3 regions of the Rhizobium sp. K102 genome follow, and region 1 is predicted to be linked to each of the others. Evidence: riboswitches for the same ligand, from Rfam matches in the RefSeq annotation. Region 1 holds a riboswitch; each other region holds the start of a gene.

Region 1 (5,316 bases):
GTTGGCATTGTAATGCAGGAATTTCTTGACGTCCTCGGTCAGCCCGACACCGTCATAGAGCGCCTCGGTATATCGCGCCTCGTTGTCGTAGAGCTCGAGCATCAGGTCGAAGCCGAAATCCTTGATCTCCTGCCTTCTCTCCTCGGACAACCGCGCCAACCCGCGCTGGAACTTGTAGCCGATATAATAGCCGTGCACCGCCTCGTCGCGGATGATCAGCCGGATCATGTCGGCCGTGTTGGTCAGCTTGGCGCGGCTCGACCAGTACATTGGCAAATAGAAGCCGGAATAGAACAGAAAGCTTTCCAGGAAGACGCTCGCAACCTTCTTCTTCAAGGGATCGCCGGAACCATACTGCTCCATGATCAGCGCCGATTTCCGCTGCAGGAACTCGTTCTCCTCCGACCAGCGATAGGCGTCGTCGACGTCGGGCGTCGAGCACAGCGTCGAGAAGATCGAGGAATAGGAGCGCGCATGCACCGCCTCCATGAAGGAGACGTTGGAAAGCACCGCCTCCTCGTGCGGGGTTACCGCATCCTCCATCAGCCTGATGGAACCAACGCCATTCTGGATCGTGTCGAGCAGCGTCAGCCCGGTGAAGACGCGGATGGTTAATTGCTGCTCGGCCGGCGTCAGCGTCGCCCAGGAGGAAATGTCGTTCGACAGCGGCACTTTTTCCGGCAGCCAGAAATTGCCGGTCAGCCGGTTCCAGACTTCGAGATCCTTGTCGTCCTCGATGCGGTTCCAGTTGATGGCGCGCACGCGGCTGATTGGCTTTAGCGCGATGTTCATGGTGATTATGTCCTTCCAATAGATCTGATGGCGCTCGGAGCCCCCTCACCCTGCCCTCTCCCCGAGGGGAGAGGGGATGTCGCGCCTGCCGCAGATGTCTTCTCCCCATCGGGGAGAAGGTGCCGGCAGGCGGATGAGGGGGCCGTTCGCTCTAAGGCTCGCGGCCGAAATCAACTCACAACGTACAAGACACACATCCCTGCACCTCGGTGCCGGACAGCGCCATCTGACGAAGGCGGATGTAGTAGATCGTCTTGATGCCCTTCTTCCAGGCATGGATCTGCGCCTTGTTGATATCGCGCGTCGTTACCGTGTCACGGAAGAACAAGGTCAGCGACAGGCCCTGGTCGACATGCTGGGTTGCCGCCGCATAGGTATCGATGATCTTCTCGGCGCCGATCTCGTAGGCGTCCTGATAATAATCGAGATTGTCGTTGGTCATGAACGGGGCCGGATAATAGACGCGGCCGATCTTGCCTTCCTTGCGGATCTCGATCTTCGAGACGATCGGATGGATCGACGAGGTCGAGTGGTTGATATAGGAGATCGACCCCGTCGGCGGGACCGCCTGAAGGTTCTGGTTATAGAGGCCGGAGGCCATAACAGCCTTCTTCAACGACGCCCAATCGTCCTGCGTCGGAATATGGATTCCTGATTTGTCGAACAGCGCCTGCACCTTCTCGGTCGCCGGCTTCCATTCCTGCTCGGTATATTTGTCGAAATAGTCGCCGGACGCATATTTCGAATTTTCGAAGCCCTTGAACCTGCTGCCGCGTTCGACCGCCAGCAGGTTCGAGGCGCGGATCGCGTGATAGGTCACCGTATAGAAATAGATATTGGTGAAATCGACGCCTTCCTCCGAGCCGTAGAAGATCCGTTCGCGGGCGAGATAACCGTGCAGATTCATCTGGCCGAGACCGATCGCATGGCTTTCGTCATTGCCCTTCTCGATCGACGGGACCGAGGCGATATGGCTCATGTCGGAGACCGCCGTCAGCGCCCGGATCGAGGTCTCGATCGTCTTGCCGAAATCGGCGGAGTCCATCGCCGCCGCAATGTTCAGCGAGCCGAGATTGCAGGAAATATCCTTGCCGAGATGCTTGTAGGAGAGATCGTCGTTGTATTCGCTCGCCTCGCTCACCTGCAGGATCTCCGAGCAGAGATTGCTCATGGAGATGCGCCCGGCAATCGGGTTCGCCCGGTTCACCGTGTCCTCGAACATGATGTAGGGATAGCCGCTCTCGAACTGGATTTCGGCGAGCACCTGGAAGAATTCGCGCGCCTTGATCTTCTTCTTCGAGATGCGCGCATCCGCCACCATCTCGCGATACTTTTCCGTCACCGAAATCTCGGTGAAAGGCACGCCGTAGACGCGTTCAACGTCGTAAGGCGAGAACAGGTACATGTCCTCATTGTTTTTCGCGAGCTCGAAGGTGATGTCGGGCACGACGACGCCGAGCGACAGCGTCTTGATGCGGATCTTCTCGTCGGCATTTTCGCGCTTGGTGTCGAGGAAGCGCATAATGTCGGGGTGATGGGCGTTGAGATAAACGGCGCCGGCTCCCTGACGGGCACCGAGCTGGTTGGCATAGGAGAAACTGTCTTCGAGCAGCTTCATCACGGGGATGATGCCCGACGACTGGTTCTCGATCTGCTTGATCGGCGCGCCGGCCTCACGGATGTTTGTCAGCGACAGCGCCACGCCGCCGCCGCGCTTCGACAATTGCAGCGCCGAATTGATCGACCGGCCGATCGATTCCATATTGTCCTCGACCCGCAGCAGAAAGCAGGAGACGAGTTCACCGCGCTGCTTCTTGCCGGCGTTGAGGAAGGTCGGCGTCGCCGGCTGGAATCGGCCTGAGATGATCTCGTCGACCATGTCGCGGGCAAGCGCTTCGTCGCCCTGTGCCAGGGTCAGCGCCACCATGCAGATGCGGTCTTCGTAGCGCTCGAGATAGCGCTTTCCGTCGAAGGTCTTCAGCGTATAGCTGGTGTAATATTTGAAAGCGCCGAGAAAGGTCGGGAAACGGAATTTCCTGGCATAGGCCTGATCGAACAGGTCGCGCACGAAATTGAAGGAATACTGATCGAGAACCTCCTGCTCGTAATAGCCCTCGGTCACGAGGTAATCGAGCTTCTCCCTCAGATTGTGAAAGAACACCGTGTTCTGGTTCACATGCTGCAGGAAATACTGCTTCGCCGCCATGCGATCCTTGTCGAGCTGGATCCTGCCCTCATCGTCATAGAGGTTCAGCATGGCGTTCAGCGCGTGATAGTCGAGCGTTTCCGCCGCTTTCAAAGGACGTTCGCCGGCGGGATGAGCAAAAGTGTTATGCGGTTTTGCGCCCGCATCCCGCGTCAGAGTTGTTCCCGTGTCCAAAATCGTTCCATTCCGTGTTTGACGTTGGCGACATCCTCGGCCGTGCCCATGAGCTCGAACCTGTAGAGGTAAGGCACCTGGCATTTGCGCGAAATCACGTCGCCGGCGAGCCCGTATGTCTCGCCGAAATTGCTGTTGCCCGCGGCAATCACCCCGCGGATATGTCCTCGGTTTTCCGCATCGTTCAAGAAACGGATCACCTGCTTGGGAACGGCACCCTTGCCACCGTCGCCGCTATAGGTCGGCACAATGAGAACGAAGGGTTCGCGGATAGGGAACGCCTCTGCGCCGCTGGCCGGAATGCGCGCCGCGCGCAGCCCGAGCCTGGCGACGAAGCGATGGGTATTCTCCGATCGGCTGGAATAATAGACGAGCAGCCCCATCGCCGTTTTCCGGTCAGGAGAGCGCGCTGATCATATCGGGACGGAAACCCGCCCAATGCCGCTCGCCGGCGATGACGACGGGCGCCTGCATGTAGCCGAGGCTGCGGACGCGATCGAGCGCTTCGGCATCCTGCGAGATATCGACGATATCGTAATCGACGCCCAGGCGGTCGAGGGCGCGATAAGTGGCGGTGCATTGGACGCAGGCAGGTTTGCTATAGACGGTAACACTCATCATCTTCCTCGTGATGTCAAAGAATTCTGGACGCAATACTGGGATCGGGCGCCTTTCGGCGTCCGGGGCAACGTTTGATGGTGATCTGGCAAAGTCGGCGCTTTAAACGCCCGATACGATCCCTTTCGGGATTTGCGCGGGCGGCGGCCTTGATATTCTCGACATGACTTCAACCCCGAAGTGCTCATGCGGACGTTCGGGGCAGCGCAACAGGCGCGGATCACTCCGCTTCATGCACGCGACCTTCCGGACACCCCGCCCGTGGACAGCTAGTTCAAGGCAGGTCTCCTGGCTTGCGGGTCGAAGCACCCTGCCCCAGCCTTCCCGAGGCATCATGCCTCAGTGACCTGAAATCGGACAGTTGCTCGCCGCTTACAGTTGCGGGGGCAGCTCCGGCCTTGTTGCGCCGTCATGGCGAAACGAACCGTATTCCCATCTTGGCCCGCGATCCTGACGAATCGAAGGAACCTTGAACACTAGATATAGTACGCGAATCCAAAATCACGTCAACGGATGGTTTGTGCATTGCGTTACGGCAGGTTTGAAATCACTGCGTTCCTGTGAAAAACATGGATAACGAAGGCTTAACGAAACGAGGCTGCGGAGAAGGTACGGATGAAGCGGGCTGAGCTGTAGCCGGGCCTCAGTTTGATGACAAACCTCCCCTCTCCGCGTCATCCTCGGCCGTGTGCCGAGGATCTGCTGCCTATCGACCGGAGGCAGATGCCCGGGGCAACCCCGAGCATGACGAAAGAGGAGTTGGCGCCCGTTATCAGCGGTCTACGCCACTCTTCATGTGACGAGCGCCGCAAGGACGACATCGAGTGTTATTCCCTTATCCGAAGCAGCCTGAGCGCATTGATCGTCACCAGCACGGTGGCGCCGGTATCGGCGAGGATCGCCGGCCAGAGGCCGGTGATGCCGGCAATCGTCGTCACCAGGAACACCGCCTTCAGCCCGAGGGCGATGGTGATATTCTCTAGGATATTGCGCATCGTTCGTTTGGACAGTTCGATCATCCGCGCCACGTCGCCAACGCGCCCATGCAGCACGGCGGCATCGGCCGTCTCCAGCGCAACATCGGTGCCGCCGCCCATGGCGATGCCGATATCGGCGGCGGCCAGCGCCGGAGCGTCGTTGATGCCGTCGCCGACCTTGGCGACGATGAAGCCCTGACGCTTCAATTCGCCGACGACCCGCTGCTTGTCTTCCGGCATCATCTCGCCGCGCCAGTCGATGCGGAGCATGCCGGCAACGGCTGCTGCCGTCCGCTTGTTGTCGCCCGTCAACATCATCGCCTTTACGCCGGCTGATTTGAGCGCGGAAAGCCCGGCTTCGGCATCCTCGCGCGGCTCGTCGCGCATGGCGATCAGCCCGACCGCAACGCCATTGACGAGCAGCACCGATACGCTCTTGCCCTCGTCGTTCAGAACAGCAATGCGCGCATCCTTTTCGCCATCGAGGGCGCCGCGCTCGCGGGCCGCGGACGGCGACAGCAGGTCCAGCGTCTCGCCGCCGACTTTGCC
Region 2 (5,316 bases), 1.5 Mb from region 1:
GTTCCCTTCCTGTGATCAGTTGCTGAGAAATAAAGCTTGTCGGCGCGGATGACGTCAGAATTCCGCCCAGGCGCCGGGAGCGGCGGCGACGGCGGCATTTCCCGCATGCCGCGGCGCGATGGCTCTGGGCTCGGGGCGAGAGTGACGAGCGGTCTGGGCAGCCGGCTTGGGCTGGCTTGCCGCAGACGCAGCGACGACGAACCTGCCGGCCGAATCCTGCAGCTGGCGTCCCTGGGAGAGCAGTTCCTGGCAGGCGGCATTGGTTTCCTCAACCATCGCCGCATTCTGCTGCGTGGCGTGATCCATCTGGTTGATCGCGCCATTGATTTCCTGCAACCCCGTCGCCTGTTCGCGATAGGACTGAACAATGGATGCGATGCCGTCGCTGATGCGGTTGATCTGTTCCTCGATCTTCAGAAGGGCATCGCCGGTCTCGTTCACCAGTCCGACGCCGGCGGCAACCTCCTGGCCCGACACATTGATCAGGTTCTTGATTTCCTTTGCCGCGTTTGCCGACCGCTGCGCGAGTTCACGAACCTCCTGGGCGACAACCGCGAAACCCTTGCCGGCCTCGCCGGCGCGCGCGGCCTCGACGCCGGCATTCAGCGCCAGCAGATTCGTCTGGAATGCAATCTCATCGATGACCCCGATAATGCGGCCGATCTGGCTGGAGGAGGTTTGGATTCTGTCCATCGCTCCGATCGCGTCGCGCACGACTGTCGCCGATACGTGGGCGCTGCGTTTCGTCTCTTCGACCAATTCTCCGGCTTTTTCAGCGCGCTGCGACGATGTCTTGACCGTCGTGGTCACTTCATCCAGTGCGGCGGCGGTCTGCTCGAGTGCCGCCGCCTGCTGCTCGGTCCGCTTGGCGAGCTGATCTGCGGAGGAGGCCAGCTCGCTCGATCCACCTTCAACCGCGACAGAGGCGATCTTGATCTCCGTCAGGGCGGCCGCGACGGCCTGGACCATGTTGTTGAAATCCTGCCGCAACTTATCGAATTCGGGACCGAGATCAGCAAGCTGGACCGAGAAGTCGCCGGCGGCGAGCCTTTCCAATGCATTGGCAAGGGTCGTCATCACTAGTCGCTGCCGGTTGCCGGCTTCTTCCGTCAATGATGCGTTGCGTGCCCGTTCGGCGTCGAACGAGGCGCTCTGCTCGGCAGCGGCCTGCTCTCTTTCGACCTTCGCGATCGCCTCGTGACGGAAGACCTCCAGCGCCCGCGCGAGAAAGCCGATTTCATCGCCATTCTCCTTATAGGTGACGGGGGAGGCCAGATCGCCTTGCTGCAGCGCCCCGATGCGTTCGCTGAGGATTCTGAGGGGGCGGCCAACGAGGCTGCGCATGGCGAGAAGAAAGGCGATGACGGCGAGGGCGGTGATGACGGACTGCGTGAGCAGCGAAACCAGAACCTTCTGCTGGACCGCGGAAGCGATCTTTTCGACAGACCAGTTGGTGACGATGTAACCGGTTGTCTTGCCTGATTTGTCCAACGGCAGCGGTGCGATAATCGTGACCAAACCGGCAGATATGCCGCTATCGTCGATTGCCGTTTTATCGGGCTTCGCACCGAGGCGCTTCGCCAGATCGACTGGCGCAGGCAGACCGGCAATGCCGTCGCGTGTCCACGTATCGACGGCAGCGGGCTCGGCGTTGAAGGCGGCAAACTGAACGAGATCGAGGGAGGGATCGTCGCGGTAGAGCGAATAGGCCTCGCGAACCGCATTCGCCTTGCCCCATTTCACGCCGCCTGCGGCGAGAGATGCAAACTGCTCCACATCTTTCGACCAGTTTGCCGTGGCGCCGTCGATCAGGGCGCGGGTTTCATACATCCACGTATAGGTGGCCAAGGCGGAAATGCCGCAAAGATTGACGGCAACGATAATCGCCGCCAGCTTGGCTGTCAGAGGCATCGTCTTCAAGATATGGATCATCCGCGGGGCCTGGAATTGCGGCTCGGTCGGATATTTGCGACCGGCATGTCAACACGGGCATCCACGCTGACGGTTACATCAAGAGCAATCATGCCCATGTCCGAGCTGCAACCCAAAACGCGCGAAAACAGTGTGTATTTGATGTGTGAATAAATCATAAAGTAGAATGGGATCGAGGGCACACGCAGGTTGTTATGCTCGCGCACGGTCGGCCGGTGCTTGCTGCCGCGTCGCTTTCCTGAAATAGATGCTTCGTCAGGTGCCCGCCGGTCAGGCGGGAGAATCGGGAATCCGGTGCAAGTCCGGAACGTGCCCAACGCTGTAAGGCTGACGCCCGCCGCTTCATCACGCCACTGGCTTTTGCCGGGAAGGCTGCGGCAGGCGGATGACGCCAAGTCAGAAGACCGGCCTGGCAAGATAGACCCAACCCGCGCGGACGGCGGGCGGTTGCGTTGTTGGGGATTTGACGATGCGACCCTTTGATGAGGATGCCGTTTCAGCGGCATCCGGTTTTTCTCTCGCCAAACGCGAGGCCGTGTATCACGCGATCATGACGCGACGCGACGTGCGCAGCCAGTTCCTGCCTAATCCGTTGCCGGATGACGTCGTGGCGCGGCTTCTGACCGCCGCCCATCACGCCCCCTCCGTTGGCTTCATGCAGCCGTGGAACTTCATCCTGGTGAAAAGCGAAGCCGTGCGGGCGCGGGTAAGGGATGCCTTCGCCAGGGCGAATGAGGAGGCGGCACTGATGTTCGACGGCGAACGGCGGCAGGCGTATCGCTCCCTCAAGCTCGAAGGCATCGTCGAGGCGCCGCTCGGCATATGCGTGACCTGCGATCCCACGCGCAGCGGCAGCGTCGTTCTGGGCCGCACGCACAATCCGCGGATGGATTCCTATTCGACGGTCTGCGCCATCCAGAACCTCTGGCTCGCGGCGCGCGCCGAAGGAATCGGCATTGGCTGGGTCAGCATCTTTCGCGAAGGCGAGCTGAAAACCATTCTCGGCATACCCGATCATATCGAGGTGGTTGCCTGGCTGTGCGCCGGCTTCGTCGACCGGCTTTACGACGAACCGGAACTCTCCGTCAAAGGCTGGCGGCAGCGGCTGCCGCTCGAGGAGCTCGTCTTCCACGATGGCTGGGGACGGAGCGAGCCGTAGCGGTCACTGCTGTTGCGGCTGCGGGCCCGGTGTTGCCGGGTTGGCAAGATCGATCGAACCCTGGTCGCCCGCCAGAAACTGCGGTCCGACCTGCCGGACCTTGTTTTGCGCAGGGTCATAGGGACGCTCCGGGACTGACGGCTGGGGTGGCGTTGGTGCAGCCGCGGCATCTTTCGCCGGCGGATTGGTGCGGATCGTGGTGATCGATCCCTGCTGCGGCGGTTCGCTCAGGGCCTGCTTGCCGCGAATCTCTTCGTAATAGGCGGCGAGATTGCAGGCGCAGGCATTTTTCTCGCCGGGCGCGCGGTTTTTGTAGGCGAAGGCGTTCTGCATGGCGCTGTAGGGCGTGCCGGTTGCCACCGAAATCATGTTCGAGGCTTCGGTGCTCCTCACGTCGCGATAGAAAAGCTCGGTCTCGATGCCGGGACACATCTTGGCGCAAGTGTCAGCATCGCGGCCGAAATCGACCGAGGTGGTGTTCGAACTGATCGGGAAGAAGCCGCCGTCGCAGCTGCGCACGCAGATGGTGCTGACCGGCGAAAGCATCTCGGTCCTCGGCAGGCCGTAACGCGGGTCGAACTCTTCACCGCCGCCGAGCGGAATGAAGGTGTCGGCGCGCATCGCCTGTTCCTCGATGCTCGGGGCAAGGTCGTTGGCGCTGCGCTCGGACGGGGCGTAAAAATTCTCGCTGTTGCAGCCATTGCGCTCAAGAGCAGCCATCAGTTCGCGGCGCCCGCCGTCATCACCGCCGCCCTGGCTGCGCAGTTCGGCGCGACGATCCTGGAGATACCGGATATTATCGATCATCCGGGCTTCAGCCTGCGAGAGCTCGTCGCAATAATCGGCATTCTCGCCACCGATCACCACCATGCTGCCCGAGGTACAGCCGTAGCTGCGCAGGTCGTTGCGGACCTTGCGCAATTCAAGGTTCTGCTCGGCTATGGCACCGGCAAACTGGCGCGCTTCCGGACCATTGCCGTTGCCGATCGAACGCGGCAGGTCGGCCAGGCGGCCGCGCAGGTCATCGCAGATGGCACTCGTCTGCGCGGCGACGGGCGTCGCGAAGGCAAGGAGAAGCGCAAGAGACAGGTTTCGGCGTTTCACGGCGTCGTCCCGGAATGAGCAAACGGTCGATGGGTCGAATGCGACGTCACTTCGCCGCGCGTTTCCTCTTAGCGTGTTTCTCTTAATAAGCTCAGAGAAATTCTTAGCGTATTTTCGCGATCTTATCCAGCAGAGGCCGGCGATTCGCTGGATGGACCGCGTCGCGCCAGAAGTCGCTCGCGGACAGATTCGGTCGCGGACTGTCAGCTCTGCTTCGAGCGGGCCATTTCGGCACGCATCCAGCTTGAGTCTCCCCACGTCGAGAGCCAGATCATCAGATCGGTGAGTGCGGCGACCACGGGCAGGAGCAGTGTGTAACTCACTCCCCGTGCTGTCTGGTTTTTCTCGGCCTCCCTGAGATGAGCCAATTCTTCCTCTTGAATGGAGGCTATAAGGCCATGAAGCTCGGGGTCACCGGCCTCCAGAAAAGCCAATTGATCCTCAAGGTGACGGTGAACGGTGCTTTCGACCGCCTCGGTACAGATCCAGACCATGTTACGTCCACCGAGGGCTGTCAGGAAACCGAGGAGGTAACCGCCGAGGCTCCAGAATGCCATGACGCGGCATGGCCTGGCCTTCCTGGACGGCATTGCGTCGCGAAACAGGCGGCAGTGCTTGATCTCGTCGTCTCGCATTTCGCGGAGTGCGGGAACGATGTCGGGAAACAGCCTGCGGGCCATCCAGATCTGTGCGCCATAGATGCGAATTGCGCCGAATTCGCCAGCATGATTGACCTTGAGAATACGACGAACGGTTACGCTTCGATCGCGCCTACCGGCATTGCTCAACGGATTGTCCATGATCCACGCTGCCCCATAGTTCCCCCTCGGCAATAGGCACCACTGCCGCTACTATCGTCAATGGTCGACACAATCGACGGGGTGCATTCCGCGTCAGGCGGCGCGCAGACCGTCGCAATTCGCGCTGGTCTGGGCGGCGCAGCAAAGGCGATGGCGGGGCGAGAATGACAGGCATCTTCAGCGAACTCCGCTCGCCTGCAACAACAACCGGCGGGATGCGCGAAGCCCAACACGGCCTTCACATCTTCGTGGACGGTTGTTACGAACCCGGTTCCCGGCACGGCGGCTGGGCATTTGTGGCCTATCGCGATGCGGTGGAAA
Region 3 (5,316 bases), 1.4 Mb from region 1:
ACGGCGAGCGAACTCATCCCGACCACGGCATAGATGACCGGCGTCAGCGTGGCATCGGCGAAATAGGGACCGCAATAGGCAAAGAGCTTGCCGAGCAGGGCGCCCATGAACAGCGAGGCGAAAAACAGGCCGCCCCTGAAGCCGAAACCGATCGAAATTGCCGAGGCCAGCGATTTCAGCAGAAAGAGGCTGATCAGGGCCGGGATCGTCACGTCGCGGGAAAGGTTGAGGTGCAGTGCGCCGTGACCGGCCGATAGCACCTGCGGCGAGATCATCGCGAGAAGTCCGACGATGATGCCGCCGAGCGCCGGGCGAAAGGGCGGGGCGATCGAGCTTTTGCGCGCAAGCTCCTCGACGAAGGCCACGCCCTGCATGAGAAGAATGCCAACGCCGGCGCAGAAGACACCGAGCAGCAGCGCCGGGACATAATCGGCCGGCACGACCGAGCCGAAGCTGCCGATATCGATGGTGAAATCGCCTTCGGCAAGCAATCTCGCGATGAGGGTGGAAACGAGGGCGGAGACGACGACCGGGGTCAGTGACACGATCGTATAGGTGCCGATGATCAGCTCGAAGGCGTAGAAGGCGCCTGTCAACGGCGCGTTGAAGGCGGCGGCGATGGCGCCGGCCGCGCCGCAGCCGACGAGAATGCGCAGGTCCGAGCGGCGCAGCTGCAGCTTCAGGCCGAACTTGGAGGCAATGCCGGCAGCAAGCTGGGTATAGCCCGCCTCCAGGCCGACGGAGGCGCCGAAGCCGTTGGATATCAGGTTCTGCACGGCGACGATGATGCTGTCGGTCAGGGAGAGACGGCCACCATGCAGCGCATTTGCCTCGATGGGATCGACCATCGGCTTCTTGCGCCGTTTGGCGAGCACCAGGAGCAGCATGCCGAGCAGAACGCCGCCGACGACCGGCGCGGTGAGCAGCAGCATCTTGTCCTCGATGACCGACGCGCTCAGCCTTTCCGTGTCGGCGATGCCGAAGACCAGCTGGTGCAGCTCGTTGGAAGCGTAGCTCATGCCGGTGACGGCAAGCCCCGAGGCGATGCCGACGACGGCGCCTGCCAGCGACAGGCCGACTTCACTGCGGCGGGTCAGCGCGCGCAACCGTCCCGGGTCGAAGAAAACACGCAGCGCGCGGAAACGGCGCCGATCCAATTTCATAAGCATGGCTAGACAACTAGGCGGGGAGAGGCCCGGTCAAGGGCGGCGGTGCTGTCCGCTTGCGATGCAATTGCGGCGAAAAGCCGGCGCGCGGGACAAATTTTTATGACGTAAGTCTCTGATTAAAGACGATGTTTTGGTAGAGTAAGTCGTGTTGTTGGAGGCTTCCTGTCCCCCGGCCGTCGCCTCGGTCGTCAACGCCGGTTGACTCTATGCTCTGGCTTGCCTAACCATCCCTCAACGGATGGTCGCTTGACCATCCTGACATAACGGATGGTTCCGGATCGGCAGTTGCCCTTCCGGATGAAAAGGGAATGTGACGGGGCGGACCCAAGTCGGGCGCCTTCATCACAGCCGACCCCGCGACTGTAGAGCGGTCAGGGTCTTCCATCCGGCATCGAGCCCTTCCGGCCGGCGGCCTGCAATCGTGCAGGCAGGGGGACGGGCGACGTGCCGGAAAAGCCACTGGAAATGTATGGTGATAAACCGGGGTCGGACGCCTCTATTTCTACGAATCGTCCACCTTTTCACCGATGCAACCGGGAAGGCGAGGCGGATCCGCTGGCACGATCAGGGGCGACCGGTTTTCCGGTCCGCCCCGATCGCGGCCGATAACCGCGAGCCAGGAGACCTGCCTTCCGTGCCGGGCGAAAAGCCCACCCTGGGTAAGAGACCCGCTGCCAGCACGGAGGTTGTTTTGGCTGAACGAATGAATTCGGCGCGGCCTGGTGTGGCGCATATGGGAGGCATTTTCCTCTCCTCCCTCATTCCTGTGCTCGTCACAGGAATCCAGTGCGCCCAAGTCCTTGGGCGCGGGAAAATCTTTGCAAAGTTGCATGAAGTCATTCACGGCGCGGAGGCGCCGCGGCTGGATTCCTGTGACGAGCACCGGAATGAGGGTGGGTGGGAGGCAGTATCCCGTCAAAGGGCCGTCTGCGCATGACTACCGCTCTCTCCAATACCATTTTCATCCTCGGCGGCGCACGCTCCGGCAAATCCCGGTTTGCCGAAAACCTCGTCGTCGCAACCGGCCTCGATCGTCACTACCTCGCGACCGGCCGGGCGTGGGACGAAGAGATGCAGGCGCGCATTGAGCAGCACAGGGCCGACCGCGGCCCGTCGTGGACGACGCATGAGGAGCCGCTCGACCTTGTTGGCAAGCTCGCCGCCATCGACGGCGACGGCCGTATCGTGCTGGTCGACTGCCTGACGCTCTGGGTCACCAACCTGATGATGGAAGAGCGCGACATGGCAGCGGAATTTGCAGGGCTCGTCGATTTCGTGGGGCAAGAAAAGGCGCGGCTGGTCTTTGTCTCCAACGAGGTCGGGCTCGGCATCGTGCCGGACAATCGCATGGCGCGGGATTTTCGCGATCATGCCGGCCGATTGCACCAGATGATCGCGGCGAAAGCCGCCGAAGTCTATTTCATCGCGGCAGGCCTGCCGCTGAAAATGAAGGGTTAAAGTTTCATGAACCAGAAGATTCCCGCAACCGTCATCACCGGCTTTCTCGGTGCCGGCAAGACGACGATGATCCGCAACCTGCTCACCAATGCCGGCGGCAAAAAAATCGCGCTCATCATCAACGAGTTCGGCGATCTCGGCGTCGATGGCGACGTGCTGAAGGGCTGCGGCGCCGAAAATTGCAGCGAGGACGATATTATCGAGCTGACCAATGGCTGCATCTGCTGCACCGTCGCCGACGATTTCATTCCGACGATGACAAAGCTCTTGGAACGTGAACAGCGGCCCGACCATATCGTCATCGAAACCTCGGGCCTCGCCTTGCCGCAGCCGCTGGTGGCCGCCTTCAACTGGCCTGACATCCGCACCCAGGTGACCGTCGACGGCGTCATCACGGTGGTCGACAGCGCTGCTGTCGCTGCCGGCCGGTTTGCCGACGATCATGATGCCGTCGAGGCGGCCCGTGGCGAGGATGAATCGCTCGATCACGAAAGCCCGATCGAGGAGCTGTTCGAGGATCAGCTGACCTGCGCCGATCTGATCGTGCTCAACAAGACCGACCTGATCGATGTGGCCGGCCTCGGCCGCGTGCGCGACGAGGTCGCTTCCCGCACCCAGCGCAAGCCCGTGATGATCGAGGCGAAAAACGGCGAGGTGCCGGCCGGCATCCTGCTCGGCCTCGGTATCGGCACGGAGAATGATCTGGCCAACCGCAAGTCGCACCACGAGCTGGAGCATGAGGACGGTGCGCCGCACGACCACGACGAGTTCGACAGCTTCGTCGTCGAGCTCGGCCCGATCGTCGATGTTGCCGGCTTCGTCGAACGGCTGAAGACGATCATCGCTGCCCACGACGTGTTGCGTCTCAAGGGCTTTGTCGACGTTTCCGGGAAGCCGATGCGCCTGCAGCTTCAGGCGGTCGGCAGCCGCATCGATCACTATTTCGATCGTGCCTGGGCAGCCGGTGAAAGGCGCGCCACGCGCCTCGTCGTCATCGGCCTGCATGAGATGGATGAGGACGTCGTGAGAACGGCGATTGAGGCGCTGGCTTAACCGATGCATCTGCTTCTGGCCCAGCAGGGAACGATCAGCGACGGCGAGGAGGCGATCGACCTCGGGCAGACGCCGGGCGATATCCTGTTCCTGTCGGCTGCCGACAGCGAGCTTGCGGCGATCGCGGCCGCCCATCGCGCCTGCGGTGGGCCGCAGTCGCTGAGGCTTGCCAGCCTGATGAGCCTCAAGCACCCGATGTCGGTCGATACCTATGTCGAGCGCACCGCACGGCATGCGAAGCTCATCATCGTGCGCGCACTCGGCGGCGCCAGCTATTTCCGCTATGCGCTGGAGGCGCTGCATGCGGCAGCGGCCCGCAGCGGCGCGCTGATCGCGGTACTGCCGGGTGACGCCAGGCCGGATGCGGGGCTGACACCGTTTTCCAATATCGGGCTCGATGATCTCAATGCCCTATGGGCCTGTCTGATCGAGGGCGGCGATGCCAATGCACGCGCCTTTCTCGATTATGCCGGAGCGATGCTTTCGGGAGGAGAGAAGCCGGCACCGGCGGTGCCGCTGATGAAGGCGGGAATCTGGTGGCCGGGGCGGGGGCTGATCGGCGTGGAGGAGTGGCGGCAGGTTGCCGGTTCGCATGTTGCGCCACCTTCGGCCGCCGAGCGTGGGACGGAGAAGGTGGAACTCGAACCCACAACATCCCCCATCGTCGCCATCAGCTTCTACCGCGCCCTCGTCCAAAGCGGCGAAACCCGCCCCATCGAAGCGATAATCGAAGCCTTGCAGGCACTTGGTCTCCGGCCGCTGCCGGTATTTGCCTATAGCCTCAAGGATCTTGTCTCCACAGGCATTCTCGAAAGCGTATTTTCGGCGCTGAAACCCGATGTCGTGATCAACACGACCGGCTTTGCGGTCTCGGCACCCGGCGCCGATCGGCAGCCGACGGTGCTGGAGGCGAACGGCGCGGTGGTGCTGCAGGCGATCCTGTCGGCCTCGTCGCGGGAGGCGTGGGCGGCCTCCTCGCAAGGCCTGTCGGCGCGCGATCTCGGCATGAACGTGGCGCTGCCCGAGGTCGACGGCCGTGTGCTGGCGCGGGCGGTCTCCTTCAAGACGGCGGCGCGTTACGATGCGGCGGTCGAGACGAACATCGTCGCCAGCGAACCGGACACCGGCCGGGTGCGCTATACGGCGGAACTCGCCGCCAACTGGGCGCGGCTGCGCGCCACACCGGCGCGTGACCGGCGCATCGCCCTTGTCATGGCGAATTATCCGAATCGCGACGGCCGGCTCGGCAATGGGGTCGGTCTGGATACGCCGGCCGGCAGCATCGAAGTGCTGCGGGCGATGGAAGCAGCGGGTTATCCGGCCGTCGATATTCCGGCCGACGGCGACGCGCTGATCCGGCATCTGATGCAGGGGCCGACCAATTCAGGGCATGACGGCCGGGTGATCCGCGAGACGTTATCCCTGAGTCGTCACAACAGTTTCCTGGCGTCTCTTCCCAATCAGATTCAGGATGAGGTGAAGGCCCGCTGGGGCGATCCCGAGAACGATCCGTATTTTCGCGAGGGCGTGTTCGCCCTGCCTTTCGCCCGCTTCGGCGGCGTCCTCGTCGGCATTCAGCCGGCGCGCGGCTATAATATCGATCCGAAGGAAAGCTACCATTCGCCGGATCTCGTGC

The links. A riboswitch is a leader RNA that binds a small molecule or an ion and turns the genes downstream of it on or off. The one in region 1 is predicted to bind cobalamin.
Region 2: it holds a riboswitch for cobalamin, as region 1 does, so the genes downstream of both, bluB (5,6-dimethylbenzimidazole synthase) here and nrdH (glutaredoxin-like protein NrdH) in region 1, are expected to answer to the same signal.
Region 3: it holds a riboswitch for cobalamin, as region 1 does, so the genes downstream of both, cobU (bifunctional adenosylcobinamide kinase/adenosylcobinamide-phosphate guanylyltransferase) here and nrdH (glutaredoxin-like protein NrdH) in region 1, are expected to answer to the same signal.

Annotation. Positions count from the first base shown of each region.
Region 1 is NZ_CP092436.1:4,060,671-4,065,986, reverse strand. It holds gene nrdF (class 1b ribonucleoside-diphosphate reductase subunit beta) at 1-792, opposite strand, end outside; gene nrdE (class 1b ribonucleoside-diphosphate reductase subunit alpha) at 968-3,172, opposite strand; gene nrdI (class Ib ribonucleoside-diphosphate reductase assembly flavoprotein NrdI) at 3,151-3,555, opposite strand; gene nrdH (glutaredoxin-like protein NrdH) at 3,569-3,790, opposite strand; cobalamin riboswitch at 4,051-4,277, opposite strand; gene MHI61_RS25940 (heavy metal translocating P-type ATPase) at 4,618-5,316, opposite strand, start outside.
Region 2 is NZ_CP092436.1:1,182,393-1,187,708, forward strand. It holds gene MHI61_RS11720 (HAMP domain-containing methyl-accepting chemotaxis protein) at 55-1,932, opposite strand; cobalamin riboswitch at 2,173-2,360, shown strand; gene bluB (5,6-dimethylbenzimidazole synthase) at 2,402-3,091, shown strand; gene MHI61_RS11730 (DUF2865 domain-containing protein) at 3,095-4,195, opposite strand; gene MHI61_RS11735 (demethoxyubiquinone hydroxylase family protein) at 4,399-4,995, opposite strand; gene MHI61_RS11740 (ribonuclease H) at 5,160-5,316, shown strand, end outside.
Region 3 is NZ_CP092436.1:1,051,202-1,056,517, forward strand. It holds gene MHI61_RS11055 (chloride channel protein) at 1-1,169, opposite strand, end outside; cobalamin riboswitch at 1,421-1,817, shown strand; gene cobU (bifunctional adenosylcobinamide kinase/adenosylcobinamide-phosphate guanylyltransferase) at 2,103-2,627, shown strand; gene cobW (cobalamin biosynthesis protein CobW) at 2,634-3,680, shown strand; gene cobN (cobaltochelatase subunit CobN) at 3,684-5,316, shown strand, end outside.